DNA from 4 places in the Kitasatospora sp. NPDC059462 genome. Region 2 is predicted to be linked to each of the others. Evidence: riboswitches for the same ligand, from Rfam matches in the RefSeq annotation. Region 2 holds a riboswitch; each other region holds the start of a gene.
The links. Region 2 has a riboswitch for cobalamin ahead of metE (5-methyltetrahydropteroyltriglutamate--homocysteine S-methyltransferase). Riboswitches for the same ligand answer to the same signal wherever they lie in the genome.
Positions count from the first base shown of each region.

Region 1: another riboswitch for cobalamin. It lies ahead of ACFXAM_RS05295 (cobalamin biosynthesis protein); the one in region 2 lies ahead of metE (5-methyltetrahydropteroyltriglutamate--homocysteine S-methyltransferase).
Region 3: another riboswitch for cobalamin. It lies ahead of ACFXAM_RS11275 (ribonucleoside-diphosphate reductase subunit alpha); the one in region 2 lies ahead of metE (5-methyltetrahydropteroyltriglutamate--homocysteine S-methyltransferase).
Region 4: another riboswitch for cobalamin. It lies ahead of ACFXAM_RS33945 (ABC transporter substrate-binding protein); the one in region 2 lies ahead of metE (5-methyltetrahydropteroyltriglutamate--homocysteine S-methyltransferase).

Region 1 is NZ_JBHYUU010000011.1:23,892-28,094, forward strand. It holds gene ACFXAM_RS05290 (cobyric acid synthase) at 1-907, opposite strand, end outside; gene ACFXAM_RS05295 (cobalamin biosynthesis protein) at 904-1,890, opposite strand; cobalamin riboswitch at 1,924-2,136, opposite strand; gene ACFXAM_RS05300 (alpha/beta hydrolase family protein) at 2,316-3,431, shown strand; gene ACFXAM_RS05305 (hypothetical protein) at 3,593-4,203, shown strand, end outside.
Region 2 is NZ_JBHYUU010000174.1:7,358-11,560, reverse strand. It holds gene ACFXAM_RS31190 (cytochrome P450) at 33-1,274, opposite strand; cobalamin riboswitch at 1,500-1,736, shown strand; gene metE (5-methyltetrahydropteroyltriglutamate--homocysteine S-methyltransferase) at 1,882-4,197, shown strand.
Region 3 is NZ_JBHYUU010000030.1:16,421-20,623, reverse strand. It holds gene ACFXAM_RS11280 (hypothetical protein) at 62-994, opposite strand; cobalamin riboswitch at 1,322-1,462, shown strand; gene ACFXAM_RS11275 (ribonucleoside-diphosphate reductase subunit alpha) at 1,643-4,048, shown strand; gene ACFXAM_RS11270 (ribonucleotide-diphosphate reductase subunit beta) at 4,048-4,203, shown strand, end outside.
Region 4 is NZ_JBHYUU010000220.1:1,846-6,048, forward strand. It holds gene ACFXAM_RS33940 (FecCD family ABC transporter permease) at 1-832, opposite strand, end outside; gene ACFXAM_RS33945 (ABC transporter substrate-binding protein) at 829-1,677, opposite strand; cobalamin riboswitch at 1,895-2,100, opposite strand; gene ACFXAM_RS33950 (hypothetical protein) at 2,106-2,483, shown strand; gene ACFXAM_RS33955 (maleylpyruvate isomerase N-terminal domain-containing protein) at 4,010-4,203, shown strand, end outside.

The DNA of each region.
Region 1 (4,203 bases), on a different contig from region 2:
GCAGCACGACGAGGTCGGCGTCGGCCAGTTCCTCCGGGCGGGTGGCCCAGCGGACCAGCACGCCGGGCTCCTGGGCGAGCGCGTCCAGGTCGGTGAAGTTGGACAGCCGGGGGAAGCGCAGCACGGCCACCCGCAGCACGTCCGCGCCGAGCGGGCCGCGCGCGGCCGTCCGGTCGACGACGGTGGACAGGTCGAGCGAGTCCTCGGCGTCCAGCCACAGGTCCGCCAGCATCGGCAGGGTGCCGAGCACCGGACGGCCGGTCAGCTCGCGCAGCATCTCCAGGCCCGGCGCGAGCAGCCGCGCGTCGCCGCGGAACTTGTTGACGAACCAGCCCGCCACATGCCGCTGGTCCTCGGCCGACAACAGCGCCAGCGTCCCGTACATCGCCGCGAACACCCCGCCGCGGTCGATGTCGCCGACCACCACGACCGGCAGGCCGGCGGCGGTGGCCAGGCCCATGTTGGCGATGTCGCGGTCGCGCAGGTTGATCTCGGCGGGCGATCCCGCGCCCTCGCAGACCACCACGTCGAAGCGCCGGCGCAGGTCCGCCAGGCACTCCAGGGCGCGTTCCAGCAGCACCGGCTTGCGCTCGCGGTAGTCCATCGCGCCGACCTCGGCGACCGGCCGGCCCAGCAGCACCACCTGGCTGCGGCCGTCGGCCCCGGGCTTGAGCAGCACCGGGTTCATCGCCGCCTCCGGCTCCACCCGGGCCGCCTGCGCCTGCATCGCCTGCGCGCGGCCGATCTCGGCGCCGTCGGCGGTGACGAAGGAGTTCAGCGACATGTTCTGCGCCTTGAACGGCGCGACCGCGACACCCTGCCGGGCCAGCCAGCGGCAGATGCCCGCGGTGACCACGCTCTTGCCGGCGTCCGAGGTCGTCCCGGCGACCAGCAGCGCCTTGCTCATGCCCCACTCCTCCGCATCCCGCCCAGGGCCGCCCGGAGCAGCAGGTGCCCGGCGACCGTCGTACCCAGGGCCAGCGCGCTCACCCGCCGGGAGAGCACACAGGCCCGTTCGATGTCGTCCACCCCGACCGGCCGCAGCTCCCCGCCCAGCACGGGGCGGTGCTCCACCCGCTCGCCGTAGTGCAGCGTCCCGCCGAGGCGCACGCCCACCGCGCCGGCGAACGCCGACTCGGCCTGACCGGCGTTCGGGCTGGGGTGCGCCGAGCCGTCGCGCCGCCAGACCCGCCAGGCGGTGCGCGGTTCGGGGGCGGCGGCCACCGTCAGCAGCGCGGTCAGCCGCGCGCCGGGCCAGCCCGCCACGTCGTCCAGCCGCGCCGAGGCCCAGCCGAACCGGGCGTAGCGGGGCGAGCGGTGACCGACCATCGCGTCCAGGGTGTTCACCGCGCGGAACGCCAGCAGGCCCGGGGTGCCCGCGAGGCCGCCCCAGACCAGGGCGTTGACCACGGCGTCGGCGGTGTTCTCGGCCACCGACTCGACGACCGCGCGGGCCAGCTGCTGCTCGTCCAGCGCGCTCGGGTCGCGTCCGCACAGGTGCGGCAGCCGCTCCCGGGCCGCCGTCAGGTCGCCGGCCGCCAGCGAACGGCCGATGGTGCGGGCCTCCCGGGTCAGCGAGGTGCCGCCGAGCACCGTCCAGGTCGCGGCGGCGGCGAGGGCGGCCCGGGCGGGCGGGCGGCGGGCCAGCAGCCGGTCGGCGGCGAGGGCACCGGCCGCGACGGTGCCCACGGCCAGGGCGGTGAAGGCGGTGCCGACGGCGCGGTGGTCGCGCCAGAGCAGGCGTTCCAGCCGGGCGGCGGCGGTGCCGAAGCCGGCCACCGGGTGGCCGCGGCGCGGGTCGGCGAACCGGGCGTCGGCCAGGTACCCGGCCACCGCGCCGGCGCCGAAGGCGGCGGCCCGGGTCAACGGGCGCACGGCAGGGCGCAGCATCGCGTGCGTGTCCTCACTCAGGGTCCGCGCCCTGGATCGACGAACCGGGGGCGAGAGTCTCCTGGCTTCCGGGTCGAACGCACCTCCCGGGCCTTCCAGCGGCTTCTGACGGCCCGCCGTGGCGTGTTCCGGTCGTGCTCCCCGGTGACAGTGGCGGGACCGCGCCGGACTCGCACCGGCTTCCTCTGCATGCCTCCGTATTGGCTGAAGGATCCCATCATGGGCCCGAACCGGGAGTCAACCGAGGTCGTCGGGGGTGTTGGTCACACGCCGGGCCGCCCCGCCGCAGCCATGTGATTTTCCTCCCGGAACTACCCGTACGGCCGTGTCCTGCTGGCCTCCCCCCGCCCGCGCGAGTGGACTGAGGGTGGGTCGGGACAGCGAGACCGGAGACCGAGCCAGACACCGAGCACCGGGGAGCGAGTATGCGTTGGGGAATCGCGGCCACCGTGGCGGCCGCCGCCGTCGGCACCGGGGCCGCCGTCCTGGTGATCGGCCGCCGGGCGTCCGAGCGGATGGTCCGCCCGGCCGGGGCCGCCCGCGTCCGGACCGGCCCGGTGCTCGTCCAGGCCCTCGGCGCGGGGCGGGTCACCTTCACCCGCACGCCGGTGAGCGAGCGCCCCGGCCGCTGGGCCGTCGAGTGGGGCGAGGACGGCCACGCGGTCGTCGAGGAGGTCCTGCACAGTGACGAGAAGGGGGTCACCCGCCGGCTGGTGCGCGCGGACCGGGGCACCCTCGCTCCCGGCACCGAGGTCCGCTTCACCCCCCGGGTCCACCTCGGCGACCCGGGCCGGGCGCTCGGGCTGCCGTTCGCCGAGACCGCCGTCGAGGGCGAACTCGGCGCGATGCCCGCGTGGCGGCTGGACGGCAAGCGCGGCACCTGGGTGGTCCTGGTGCACGGCCCGGACGCCGACCGCACCCAGGCCCTGCCCGTCCTCCCCGAGCTGCAGCGCCTCGGCCTGCCCGCCCTGGTCGTCACCTACCGCGGCGACGCCGGGGCCCCGGCCTCCCCGGACGGCCTCGGCCACTTCGGCGAGACCGAGTGGCGGGACGTCGAGGCGGCGGTGCGCACCGCCCTGGACGCCGGCGCGGGCCGGGTGGTGCTCCACGGCTGGTCGCTCGGCGCCACGATGGCCCTGCAGACCGCCGCCCGCTCGGACCTCGCCCCCTCGATCAGCAGCCTGGTCCTGGACTCGCCGGTGCTGGACTGGCCGGCCACCGCCCGCCGGGACGCCGCCCGCTCCGGCTTCCGGGGGGCGGCCGCCGAACTGGGCGCGCTCGCGGCGCAGGGCCGCACCGGCGTGGATCTGGCCGACTTCGCCCGCATCGCCGAGGGGACCGACCTGCGGGTGCCGACCCTGGTGCTGCACGGCCCGGACGACCCGGTGGCCCCGTTCGCGGCGGCCGAGCGCCTCGCCCGCCGCCGACCGGACGTGGTCAACCTCCAGGCCTTTCCCGGGGGTGATCACGCCGCGCTCTGGAACACCGCCCCCGACCGCTACGCCGAGACCCTGCGCCGCTGGCTCACTCCGTTCTGCTGAGCCGTTCCGATCCCCCCCTCGCGCGGAATTCCGCGGCGCACCCGTTCTTCGTGGCATGGACCCGCCACAAAGATCAGGCCAGTCGGTTTGGCCTCTGTTGCCCGATCTTGTCGAGCCCCCGCGCCCCCCGCCCGCCCCGCGCGGACAACCGGATGTGACAGATGGCCGGTACAAGGGGAAGACTGCTCGACGTGACGTCTCGGAATCCGCGCGACCGTGATGCCCCGCTCCCGCCGACGATCGGTACCGGTGCGACGGTGACCCGTCTCCCCGGAACGGCCCACCGCCCCGCCGGCGCCAGGCCGGGGGCCCCGGGCGTACCCCGCCGACGAGGCCCCGCCCCCGCACCCGGCCGTGGCCGGGTCCCCGTGCCGGAGGGCTTCCCCGCCCCCGCCGAACTCGCCCCGCTGGCCCGCCGCATGCTGGTCGACGCCGTCCGGATCGCCCGCTGGGCCGGCGAACTCGACGAGGTCGACAAGCGCGGCGAGCTGCTCCCCGACGACGCCCGCGCCGCCGGCCGCGCCCTCGCCATGACGGTGGGCGCCGCCGCCAAGGCGTGGGGCCAGGCCCTGCTGGTCGGCCTGGTCGAGGCCCGGGACGGCGGTGCCGGCCCCGGCTGGCGCCTGCACGCCTGGGAACACGACGACGAGGCGGTGGTCCGCGGCTGGTCGGCCCTGTTCGACGCCTGGACGCTGCTCGCTCCGGTGCCGCCCGCCGCCCTGCGCGGCGTCTTCGCGGTGCTCGCCGGGCAGGCCGTCGACCAGGCCCCGCA
Region 2 (4,203 bases):
CCGGCCGCCGCAGGCGGGGGACGGGACGGGGCCTAGCCGGCGGCCGGGCTGAGCCGGACCGGCAGGGACCGCAGGGCGTTCACGATGAACGACTCCTGCGGGAGCAGCCCCTCCGGCGGCAGCGCGAGTTCGACGTCGGGGAAGGCGCCGAACAGGGCGCTCAGCGCCTCCTCGGCCTCCATCGTGCCGAGCACCGCGCCCAAGCAGTAGTGCCGGCCGTGGCCGAAGGCCAGATGGGTCTTGTCGGACCGGGTGAGGTCGAACTCCTCCGGCCGGTCGGGGTGCAGGGCCGGATCCCGCCCGGCCGCGCCGAAGGCGAACAGGACCGGCTCGCCGGCCCGGATCAGCACGCCCTCGCCGAGGTCGATGTCCGCGGCGGCGAAGTACATCGGCAGGTGCATCACCGGCGCCTCCAGGCGCAGCGACTCCTCGATGGCGTCGCGCCAGGTCGCCGCGCCGGAGCGGATCAGCGCCAGCTGCCCGGGGTGCGAGAGCAGCAGCGCCACCGTGTGGTCGATGAGGTTGACGGCGGTCTCCGACCCGGCGCCGATCATCAGGATCAGGGTGGAGACCAGCTCCGACTCGCTGAGCCGGGACCCGTGGGCGTCACGGGTGGCGATCAGCTCGCTGGTCATGTCGTCGCCCGGCGCCGCCCGCTTGGTGGCGGCGAGGCGGGCCATGGCGGCGAACAGGTCGTCGAGGACGCCCTTGGCGTGCTCGGGGGTGGCGTCGGTCGCCAGGACGCCGTCCACCACCCGGCGCACCTCCGCCCGCTGCTCCTCGGGGACGCCGAACAGGTCGCAGATCAGCGTGGTCGGCAACGGGTAGGAGAGGCCGGTGTGCAGGTCGACGGTCGCGCCGGGCGCGGCGCCGCGCAGCGCGTCGACCAGGGCGGCGGCGATCGCCCGCACCCGGGGCCGCAGCGCCTCCACCCGGCGCGGGCCGAACGAGGGCGCGGTGAGGGTGCGCAGCCGGAGGTGGTCCGCACCGTCGCTGGTGAACATCGACTCCACCGCGACCCAGCTGGCCAGCGGCCAGTCGGGGCCGACCCGGCCGTCGATCCAGTCGGGCCAGTGGTGGCGGGCGTTCTTGGCGAGCCGGGGGTCGGTGAGCAGCTTCCGGGCGACGTCGGCCCGGGTCACCGACCAGGCCTGGACGCGGCCGGGGAGCTCGACCCGGACGGCTGGGCCGTGGGAGCGCAGATGGGCGGCCTCGGCGTGCAGGGCGGTGCCGCGGGTGTCGAGGACGTGGGTGTAGGGGCAGCGGGGTTCCATGGGCCCTCCTGGAAGGGGAGCGGCGGTCGGAAACGGTCGGCCGATGGTGACCGTACGACCGACCGGGCGGCGGCGGAAGGGCGCTTGTCACCGTGCCGCGCGCCCGGGGGCGCCGCCCCCGAGGGCCGGGCACCACGCGTTCGCCCGTCCCGGCCGGCTCCGGACGCCCCGGACGCGGTACGGGGGGCGTCACGGAATTCCGTGACGGGGCCGCCGTCCTGCGTCTACGCTGACCGTGCAGCTGGTTCGCCCTGCCCGCCAGGCAGGCGCGTCGTAAGAGGGAACCCGGTGACGCCTTTCGACTGGCCAGTCCGGGACTGCCCCGCAGCGGTGAGCGGGAACGACCGCCGTCATACGCACTGGGCCCGAGCGGCCCGGGAAGCGACGGCCAGTAGGTGTCCGCCCTTTCGGGGGCGGGCGTGCCCGCGAGTCCGAAGACCTGCCCGCTGTCCGCGCGCGACCGATCGCGCGCGGCCATCCCGGTGACCTCGTGGGCGGGTCGGCGTGCACACGGAGCCGCGTAGGCGCCTCCGTCCGGTACGTCATCCCTTCGCGCCCTCGTCCCGTCACCGGGCACCGAGGATCAAGACTCGCGAAGGAGAGTCCCTTGACAGCGAAGTCCGCAGCCGCGGCCACCCTGGCCACCGTCCACGGCTACCCCCGGCAGGGCCGGAACCGGGAGCTCAAGAAGGCGGTCGAGGGCTACTGGAAGGGCACCGTCACCGCCGACGCCCTGCACGCCACCGCCGCCCGACTGCGCCGGGAGAACTGGACGCAGCTCGCCGGGGCGGGCGTGCGCGAACTCCCCACCGGCGACTTCTCGCTCTACGACCACGTGCTCGACACCACCGTCGCCGTCGGCGCCGTCCCCGCCCGCCACCGGGCCGCCGTCGACGCCGACCCGCTCGACGGCTACTTCGCCATGGCGCGCGGCACCCAGGACGCCGCGCCGCTGGAGATGACCAAGTGGTTCGACACCAACTACCACTACCTCGTCCCCGAACTGGGGCCGGACACCGCCTTCACCGCCAACTCCGGCAAGGCGGTCGGCGAACTCGCCGAGGCGCTCGCCGCCGGCCACGAGGCCCGCCCGGTGCTGGTGGGCCCGGTCACCTACCTGCTGCTGGCCGAGCCCGCCCCCGGCGTCGCGGAGGACTTCCGGCCGCTCACCCTGCTGGACCGGCTGCTGCCCGTCTACGCCGAACTCCTCGCCGACCTGCACGCGGCCGGCGCGGACTGGGTGCAGCTGGACGAGCCCGCGCTCGTCCAGGACCGCACCCCGGCCGAACTGAACGCCGTCGCCCGCGCCTACCGCGAGCTCGGCGCCCGCACCGACCGGCCGAAGCTGCTGGTCGCGAGCTACTTCGACCGCCTCGGCGAGGCGCTTCCGGTGCTGGCCGCGGCGCCCGTGGAGGGGCTGGCACTGGACTTCACCGGGCCGGCCGCCGCCAATCTGGACGACCTCGCCGCCGCCGGCGGACTGCCCGGCAAGCGCCTGGTCGCGGGCGTCGTCGACGGCCGCAACATCTGGATCAACGACCTGGAGGCCTCGCTCGCCACCCTGGCCACCCTGCTCGGCCTGGCCGGCCACGTGGACGTGGCGCCGTCCTGCTCCCTGCTGCACGTGCCGGTCGACGCCACCGCCGAGCGGGACCTCGACCCGCAGCTCGCCCGCTGGCTCGCCTTCGCCCGGCAGAAGGCCGAGGAGACCGCGCTGCTCGCGCGCGGCCTGCGCGAGGGCACCGGCGCGATCGCCGCCGAACTCGCCGCCAACCGCGCCCACCTGGCCTCCCGGGCCGCCTCCCCGATCACCCGCGACCCCGCCGTGCGCGCCCGCACCGCCGCCGTCACCGCCGAGGACGCCCGCCGCACCCCGGCCCACCCCGGGCGCGCCGGGGCCCAGCGCGCCCGGCTCGGCCTTCCGCTGCTGCCCACCACCACGATCGGCTCCTTCCCGCAGACCGCCGAACTGCGGGCCGCCCGCGCCGACCTCACCGCCGGGCGGACCGACGCCGCCGCCTACCGGGCGCGGATGGAGGCCGAGGTCCGCGAGGTGATCGCCTTCCAGGAGAAGGCCGGGCTGGACGTCCTGGTGCACGGCGAGCCCGAACGCAACGACATGGTCCAGTACTTCGCCGAACAGCTCACCGGCTTCCTCGCCACCCGGCACGGCTGGGTGCAGTCCTACGGCACCCGCTACGTCCGCCCGCCGGTCCTTGCCGGGGACGTCTCCCGCCCGGGCCCGATGACGGTCGACTGGTTCCGCTACGCCCAGGGCCTCACCGACCGCCCGGTCAAGGGCATGCTCACCGGCCCGGTCACCATGCTCGCGTGGTCCTTCGTCCGCGACGACCAGCCGCTCGCCGACACCGCCCGCCAGGTCGCCCTGGCCCTGCGCGACGAGGTCGCCGACCTGGAGGCCGCCGGCGCCGCCGTCGTCCAGGTCGACGAACCCGCCCTGCGTGAGACCCTGCCGCTGCGCGCCGACGGCCGACCGGCCTACCTGGACTGGGCGACGGAGGCGTTCCGCCTCGCCACCTCCGGCGTCCGCGCCGACACCCAGATCCACACCCACATGTGCTACGCCGAGTTCGGCGCGATCATGACGGCCATCGACGACCTCGACGCGGACGTCATCTCCCTGGAGGCCACCCGCTCCCACATGCGGGTCGCCGGCGAACTCGCCGCCGCCGGGTACCCGCGCGAGGTCGGCCCCGGCGTGTGGGACATCCACTCCTCGCGCGTACCGAGCGCCGACGAGGCCGAGCGGCTGCTGCGCACCGGCCTGGCCGCGATCCCCGCCGAGCGGCTCTGGGTCAACCCCGACTGCGGCCTGAAGACCCGCGGCTGGCCGGAGACCCGCGCCTCCCTGGAGAACCTGGTCACCGCCGCCCGCCGCCTGCGCGGGGAACTCACGGGCTGACGCGGC
Region 3 (4,203 bases), on a different contig from region 2:
CGGTCATCCTATCCGACCGCCCCGGGCCGCCCTCCGCGGGCCGTCCCCTCCCCGCCGGGGGTCAGCCGGCGTGGGATCCCCGGGCCAGCAGGACGTCCTTCGTACGCTCCGCCAGCGCTCCGGCGGCGGCCGTCGCGAGCTGGTCGCTCTGGTCCGTCCCCTGCTTCAGCGAACCGGCCACCGTGAAGTAGCCGAAGCGCCCGATCGACGCGTGGGTCTCGGTGCAGCCGGACTTGTCGGTCACGCAGAACATCGGGACACCGGTGCCGGACAGACCCTGGATCAGGCCCGCGTGGCGGCCGATCGCCCGGTCCGCGCCCGCCTTGTTGTCGAAGACCGCGACCCCGACCGTGACGGCGCTCTCGCCACTGACGTAGGTCGCGCGGACCAGCGAGCGGCAGGTGTCGTCGCCGAGCGCGAGGCCGAGTCCGCCGGTGGTGGCCTTGGAGCAGGGAGCGGTCGAACCGGTCACCTGACGGGTCCACACCTTGCCGTCGATGGTCCGGGTCTGATCGGGGAACAGCGTCGCCGCGTCGACCGGCAGCTTGTCGGTGGCGGCGTCGGAGATCACCGCCACCGCCTGCTCGGTGGGCGTGGCCGTGGCGGACGGGGTACCGGTGGTGGTCCCGCTCGCGGCCGGCTTCGGGTCGTCGCCCTTGTCACGGCCGTTGATCCACACCCCGGCCCCGACGATCCCGCCGACCAGCACGGCGGCGACGACCACCGCGCCGATCCACAGCCGCTTGCGGCGGCGCGACTCGTCGGCGTGCCGGTCCGCCATCGCGTTCCAGTCCGGCTCGTTCGGGGGCGACGGCTGCGGCGGCTGGGCGCCCTGCTGCGGCCACCCGGCGAACGGGGGCGCGGGCTGCGGTCCCGGCTGCGGTCCGGCCGGCGGCTGCGGCGGCTGGGCACCCTGCGGGGGCCCCGGCTGCGGGTACGGCACCGCGCCGGACGGCACGTGCGGCGCCACCGGCGGCTGGGCCTGCGGCGGCACCCCCGCCCCCGGTTGCACGTACGGCGTCGCAGGCGGCCCGAACCCGCCGGGCGGCGGCACCGGCGGCCGCCCCGGCTGCGGCACCTGACCCGGCACACCAGGCTGCTGACCCTGCCCCGGCGGCACGGCCCTACCGGCCCAGTCCCCCGGAGCGCCCGTTCCCTCGCTCATGTGCCGAGATCGTAGGGCATGCACCGGACGAGGGACCGTCCCGGTGACCAATCCGTTTCGCAACGGACCCCGCGCGGGCGCCCCAAGGCCCCTCCCCGGTACCACCGGTCATCGGAGCAACACGCCACGCTGCACAACATGTGGTGTCGCATCCAGCGAGCACCACTAGATGTATGCTCGTCCCTGCTGTCGACGCAGGGGAACCCGGTGCGAGTCCGGGACTGCCCCGCAGCGGTGTGCGGCCGCCCCCGAAGGGCGCCGCGAGTCCGAGTACCTGCCGACGGCGTGCCGACGCCTCCCCGCAGGGGCCATGGCACCAGCACCACCTTCCGGGCCTCGCGGGCGGGCCGGGGACGACACGCGTGCGACGCCTCCGGGCCGCACGGCGATCTCCCCTGCCCCGAACGGCCCGGCCCGAGCCACCGCCGTCGACCGCCGCCAGGAGAGAGCGCCTTGACCACCGCTGCCTCAGCCACCCTGCCCGCCCAGGGTTCCAGCTCCGCCCCCGCCGACCCGACGGTCTCCGACCCCGGCGGTGCGCTCCTGCGCCTCCTGACCGACCGCAGCACCGACCTCCCCCAGGTCGACCCCGGCCATGTCGCCGCCGCCGCGCTCCGCGGCCGCCACGCCGGCTCGGACTTCGCCGAGCTGCGCGGGCTGGCCGTCGACGCCGCCGCGTCGATGATCGCCGAGGACCCGCAGTACTCCAAGCTCGCGGCCCGCCTGCTCGCGCTGGAGATCGTGGACGAGGCGGCGAGCCAGGGCGTGGTCTCGTTCTCCACCTCGATCGCGGTCGGCCACGCCGAGGGCCTGATCGGCGACACCACCGCCGACTTCGTCGCCAAGCACACCGCCGCCCTGGACGCCCTGGTCGACCCCCGGGGCGACGACCGCTTCGAGTACTTCGGCCTGCGCACCGTGCAGTCCCGCTACCTGCTGCGCCACCCGATCACCCGCAAGGTCGTCGAGACCCCGCAGCACTTCCTGCTCCGCGTCGCCTGTGGCCTGGCGGTCGGCGACACCGAGCAGTCGGTCGCCGAGGTCGCCGAGCTGTACCGCCTGATGAGCCGGCTGGAGTACCTGACCTCCTCGCCGACCCTCTTCAACTCCGGCACCCGCCACCCCCAGATGTCCAGCTGCTACCTGCTGGACTCCCCGCTGGACAACCTGGACTCGATCTACTCGCGCTACGCGCAGATCGCCCGGCTGTCCAAGCACGCCGGCGGCATCGGCCTGTCCTACTCCCGGATCCGCTCGCGCGGCTCGCTGATCCGCGGCACCAACGGCAAGTCCAACGGCATCGTGCCGTTCCTGCGCACCCTCGACTCCTCGGTCGCCGCCGTCAACCAGGGCGGCCGCCGCAAGGGCGCGGCCTGCGTCTACCTGGAGACCTGGCATGCCGACATCGAGGAGTTCCTGGAGCTCCGCGACAACACCGGTGAGGAGGCGCGCCGCACCCACAACCTGAACCTGGCGCACTGGATCCCGGACGAGTTCATGCGCCGGGTCAACGCCAACGCCGACTGGTCGCTGTTCTCCCCCGCCGACGTCCCCGAGCTGGTCGACCTGTGGGGCGAGGAGTTCGACGAGGCCTACCGCAAGGCCGAACTGGCCGGCAAGGCCGTGCGCACCATCCCCGCGCAGACCCTCTACGCCCGGATGATGCGCACCCTCGCGCAGACCGGCAACGGCTGGATGACCTTCAAGGACGCCTCCAACCGCGCCGCCAACCAGACCGCGCTGCCGGGCCGCACCGTCCACTCCTCCAACCTCTGCACGGAGATCCTGGAGGTCACCGACGACTCCGAGACCGCCGTCTGCAACCTCGGCTCGGTCAACCTCGGCGCCCACGTCGCCGCCGGCGCGTCGGCCGGCGACCTGCTGGGCGCGATGGACTGGGAGCGGCTGGACGCCACCGTGCGCACCGCCGTCACCTTCCTCGACCGCGTGGTGGACATCAACTTCTACCCGACCCCCGAGGCCGGCGCCTCCAACTCCCGCTGGCGGCCGGTGGGCCTCGGCGTGATGGGCCTCCAGGACGTCTTCTTCCAGCTGCGGATCGACTTCGACTCCGCCGAGGCCAGGACGCTCTCCACGCTCATCGCCGAGCGCATCATGCTCACCGCCTACGAGCGCTCCGCCGACCTGGCCGAGCAGCTGGGCCGCCACGAGGCGTACGGCGAGACCCGCGCCGCCCGCGGCGAGCTGCACATCGACCACTTCGGCTCGGCCACCCCCGAGTGGGCCGATCGCTGGACCGCGCTGCGCGAGCGGATCGCCGTCACCGGCCTGCGCAACTCGCTGCTGCTCGCGATCGCGCCGACCGCGACCATCGCGTCCATCGCCGGTGTGTACGAGTGCATCGAGCCGCAGGTGTCCAACCTGTTCAAGCGCGAGACGCTCTCCGGCGAGTTCCTCCAGGTCAACCCGTACCTGGTGCGCGACCTCAAGGAGCTCGGCGTCTGGGACCAGCAGACCCGCGACGCGCTGCGCGACGCCAACGGCTCGGTCCAGGAGCTCGGCTGGCTGCCCGCGGAGATCCGCTCGCTGTACCGCACCGCCTGGGAGCTGCCGCAGCGCGCGCTGATCGACCTGGCCGCGGCCCGCATGCCGTACATCGACCAGAGCCAGTCGCTGAACCTCTTCATGGCCGCGCCGACCATCGGCAAGCTCAGCTCGATGTACGCGTACGCCTGGAAGGTCGGTCTGAAGACCACCTACTACCTGCGCTCGCGCCCGGCCACCCGGATCGCCCAGGCCGCGTCCGGCACCGCCCGCACCGCCGCCCCGGTGCCCGTGAACACCCCGACCCTCACCCCGGAGGAAGAGGCCGCGCTGGCCTGCTCCCTGGAGAACCCCGAGTCCTGCGAGGCCTGCCAGTAATGAGCTCCGAAGACCGCAAGATGCTGCTCGACCCCGGCTTCGAGCTGACGCTGCGCCCGATGCGTTACCCGTCGTTCTACGACCGGTACCGCGACGCCATCAAGAACACCTGGACGGTGGAGGAGGTGGACCTTCACTCGGACGTCGCCGACCTG
Region 4 (4,203 bases), on a different contig from region 2:
CGGTCTGGGCGACCAGGCACGCGGTCACCAGCGCGGCGGTGGCGACGAGGACCCAGCGGGTGCGCTCGACGTGGACGCCGAGGGAGCGGGCGGCGGTCTCGCCGAAGGCGAAGGCGTCCAGGTCGCGGGCCGAGGAGGCGAGGACCGTGATGCCGATCAGCGCGACCGCGGTCAGGAGGACGGCGGTGGGCCACCGCACGCCGGCGACCGAGCCCAGCGTCCACTCCATGACGCCGCGCGCCGCGTTGCGGTCCCCGAGGACCAGCACGACGAACGAGGTGTAGGCCCCGCACATCTGGCCCACGGCGATGCCGGCGAGCACGGTCCGGGTGGTCGGCAGCGTCCGGGTGCGCGCGGCGGCCAGGGCCAGCACGACGACGGCCGCGAGCAGGGCACCGGCGAACGCGGCGACCGCCACCGCGCCGGTGCCCACGGCGCCGGACACGCCGACGCCGAGGACGATCACGGTGACGGCGCCGGCGGCGGCCCCGTCCGAGATCCCGAGCAGGAAGGGATCGGCCAGGTCGTTGCCGGTGAGGGTCTGCAGCACGGCGCCGCAGACCGCGAGTCCGGCGCCGGTGGCGGCCGCTCCCAGGACCCGGGGCAGCCGCAGCTGCCAGACGATCTGGTCGTCCAGCAGCGTCACGGGCGGGTCGCCCAGTCCGAGACGGCGCACCACGACCTCGAACACCGTCCGGACCGGCTCGTGCTGCGAGCCGACGGCCAGACCGAGGAGCACGGTGGTCAGGAGCAGGGCGGCGGCGACGGCCAGGGCCGCCGCCGTGCGGCCCGGACCGGCGGGCCGCACGGCGGGGCGGGGTGCGGCGGTCATGAACCCGGGCGCAGCAGGCCCAGCCCGGCCGACACCCGGGCGGCGCCGTCGGCGAGCAGCACGCCGGGCGTCGACTCCGAGAACGGCACCACCACGAAGGCCTTGCGCTGCACGGCGGTGAGCCTGCTCAGCACCGGGTCGTTCTCCAGGTAGTCGATCTTGGACCGGGCGGTGTCCCAGTCGGCGTCCGCGAGCACGATGGCGTCCGGATCCGCGGCGACGACCTTCTCCCAGCTCACGCTCTGCCAGCTGCCGGGCAGGTCCGCGAAGACGTTGCGGGCGCCCACGGCGTCGAGCACCAGCTGCGGCCCGCCGTGGCCGGCGCCGACGTACGGCGCCTTGGTGTCCGAGTCGAACCACAGGACCTTCAGGTCCTTGCCCGCGGCCGTCGCCCTGAACCCGGCCAGCTGGTCCTCCTGCTGCCGCTGGAGCGCGGCCGCCCGCTCCGGGACGCCGAACACCCTGGCGACGTCGTTCAGTTCGCCCCACATCGCCTGCCAGGTCGTCGGCGGCACCTGGCTCTTGTCCGCGCAGCCGAACGGGGACAGGTACGACGGCATGCCCTGGCCGCGCAGTTCCTCCCGGCTTCCCGCGACCTTGTCGGTGAACGCGCTGGAGTAGGAGGCGTACAGGAAGTCGGGACGGGCCGCGAGGAGCTTCTCCTTCGTCGGGTAGTCCTCGGAGAGCACCGGAACGGAGTCGTAGGCCGCCTTCCATTTCTCCGGGACGGCGTTGTCGAGGTAGGCGGTACCGGCCATCCGGGACTCCAGGCCGAGGGCCAGGGCGACCTCGGTGGCCCCCTGGTTGAGCGTCACCAGCCGCTCGGGCGGGGCGCCGGCCGTCACGGTCGTCCCGCAGTTGACCAGGCTGACCGGCGCAGCGCTTCCGCCCGTCGCCGTGGACGCGACGGGCGCGGGGGCGCCCGTGCAGGCGCCGAGCACGCCGGTGAACAGGACGGCCGCGACCGCCCGGCCGGCACGTACCCGACCTGCGGGGCGTGCGGAACGTATGGACGCAAACGGGTACGGCAAAGCGCGGGGCACGTGTTCTCCAAAACCCTCGTGGAACATGTCGCGCCGTGGCCGGTCTCCTGGCTTCCGCATCGACGCACCGCAGCCGACCTTCCCGGGGGGCTCTTCGAGCCGTCCCAGTGGCCCTGACCGCTGGCGGAGCCGGTCAGCGAGGGCCGCGGTACTCCGCGGCAACAGTGGCGAGGGCCGCACCGGACTCGAACCGGTTTCCCGAACACCACGGCGATGGCAAGGTATCAGGCGTGGTCAGGTCGGTGCCGACCGGCTGCCCGAGGACACCGCCCGGGCGCCGGCCGCGCAGCGCCCCCACGCCCACGTGCCGACCACCCCCTCCGCGCGCCTTCGCGCTGCCGCTGCTGCGCGAGGCCGGCCTGACGCTCTCCACCGACCTGCACAACCGGGACGGCGTCAACACCCGCCACGAGCCGCTCGCCCACGCGGCGGACCTCGTCCTCGTCTCGACGACGGCCCTCGCGGATCCCGGGCGGACCATGCGCCGGATCGTCGAGCGCGGCCGGGCCCGGACGGTCGTCGCCTCGGCGGCCGGCGACGCCGTCGGCCGTGACGGACTCCTCGCCCGCGCCGCGGCACTCGACGCAGCGGACGGCGGAAGCCCATGACGGACGCAGCGCGCGGCCACGACGTGCGCGCCCTCGGTGGTGGCCGGTGCCGGGGGCCAGGGGAGGGTGGTGACGTCGCGGGCCGCGGTGCGGGCCGCACCCGCCGGGCGAGATCGTCGGCCGGGTCGTTGTCGTGGCAGCGCGGCGCGGTGTCCGTCGGGGGCGGGACGGTCGCGACCGCCGGCGGTGGGAGCAGGCGGACGGCTCCGTAAGGTGCCGTTGAGCGGCAGGGGTCCGCCCCTGCCGGCCGAGCGGCCGCACGCGGCGCGCTCGACCCGTTCACCGCCGGACGCGGATCGCCGAGGCCCGCCGAGCTCACCCGAACGGTGCGCCGGCGGGCCGAAGGCGACTTGGCGTCAGAAGGGGTTCCGCCCGGGTCACGTCACCGGCAGACAGACGGCGTAGACCATGTAGGAGCCGCTGGTGCTTGCCGAGTTGTTGAAGGACACCGTCCACATGTTCGCGGCGGACGGGTAGGACTCGTACAGCTGGACCGTGAGGTTGTTGCCGCCGAGGGGCGTCCGCAGCCCACCGCCCGTGATGACGGTACCTGCCGGACAGGCCGTGGTTCCCGTGTTGAGTCCGGAGGTCAGGGTGTGGGTCGTCTGGATGATCTGGGTCGGGAGGGTCGGCCCCGCAGGTCCGACAGGGCCGACCGGACCGGCCGGTCCCTGCGGTCCTGCCGGGCCCTGAGGTCCGGGAGGTCCCGGAGGGCCCGGCTTCCCGGACGAGCAGCTGTGCGGGCAGCCGCCCCCTCACCGGTGGTCGGTCTCGTCACCGGCCTCCGCCTGGGGTGTCACGAATCCGGTCAGCAGTGTGGCGGCCAGCACCGGCAGGGCGACGTTCCGCAGCAGGGTCAGGTGTTTCCGTCGCAATCCATCCTCCGTGAGTTCCTCGAATTCCGATCCCGTTCGTACACCGCACATGGCGGTGGCCGGGGCGCAATACTCATGTGAACACGCCTGAGAAGGCCGCGCGAGCAAGGAGATCCCTCTGGGGAATCGACCGAACCCGAGAAGCTGACACGGTGTCCGATGGGTCCGGGGACGTCGTACCAGCGGCTCGCCGGCGGACCGCCATTGACTCGCTGACGGTGGGTCGATCTGCGGCGACCTCCGTCATCGGCGGCCACCCGTTCCCGGTTCTCCTGAGATGCGGGAGGAGCTCGCGGGGACTACGCCGGGCGGTCATCGGCATGGGGATGTGATCGGTTTTCCTGCCGGACGGCCTTTCCCGCCCACCGGATTTCCACGCACTCGACCGGTGTGTCCTGGTGCTGTGCAAACGGCGCCGAGCCGCATCCCGCCGGACCGGTCCGACGTCGGCCGACCTCGGCATGCCGACCCTCGGCCCGCCACCGGATGCGGGCACACCCATCCGCCGACCAGGGTCACCGCCCGTCGGCACGGCACGGCACGGCACGGCACGGCAAGGCACCGCGCCGCCCGGCCGGGCAGCCGCGGCCTCTGACCGGGCTCCGACAAACTCGCTGTCCGGCGGCCGGAGCCCCGTGATACACAACCGTCGTGCAAAAAATCTTGGAGTTCCCCGAGGTCCTGCGGCTGATCGAGGACCGCTCGGCCGCGTTCCGCGCCGCGATCGCGTCCGCCCCCGACCTCGACGTCCAGGTCCCCGGCTGCCCGGAGTGGACGCTGCGCGAACTGGCGCAGCACCTCGGCGACGGCCGCCGCCGTCAGGCCGCCGTCGTCGCGGCGGGCCC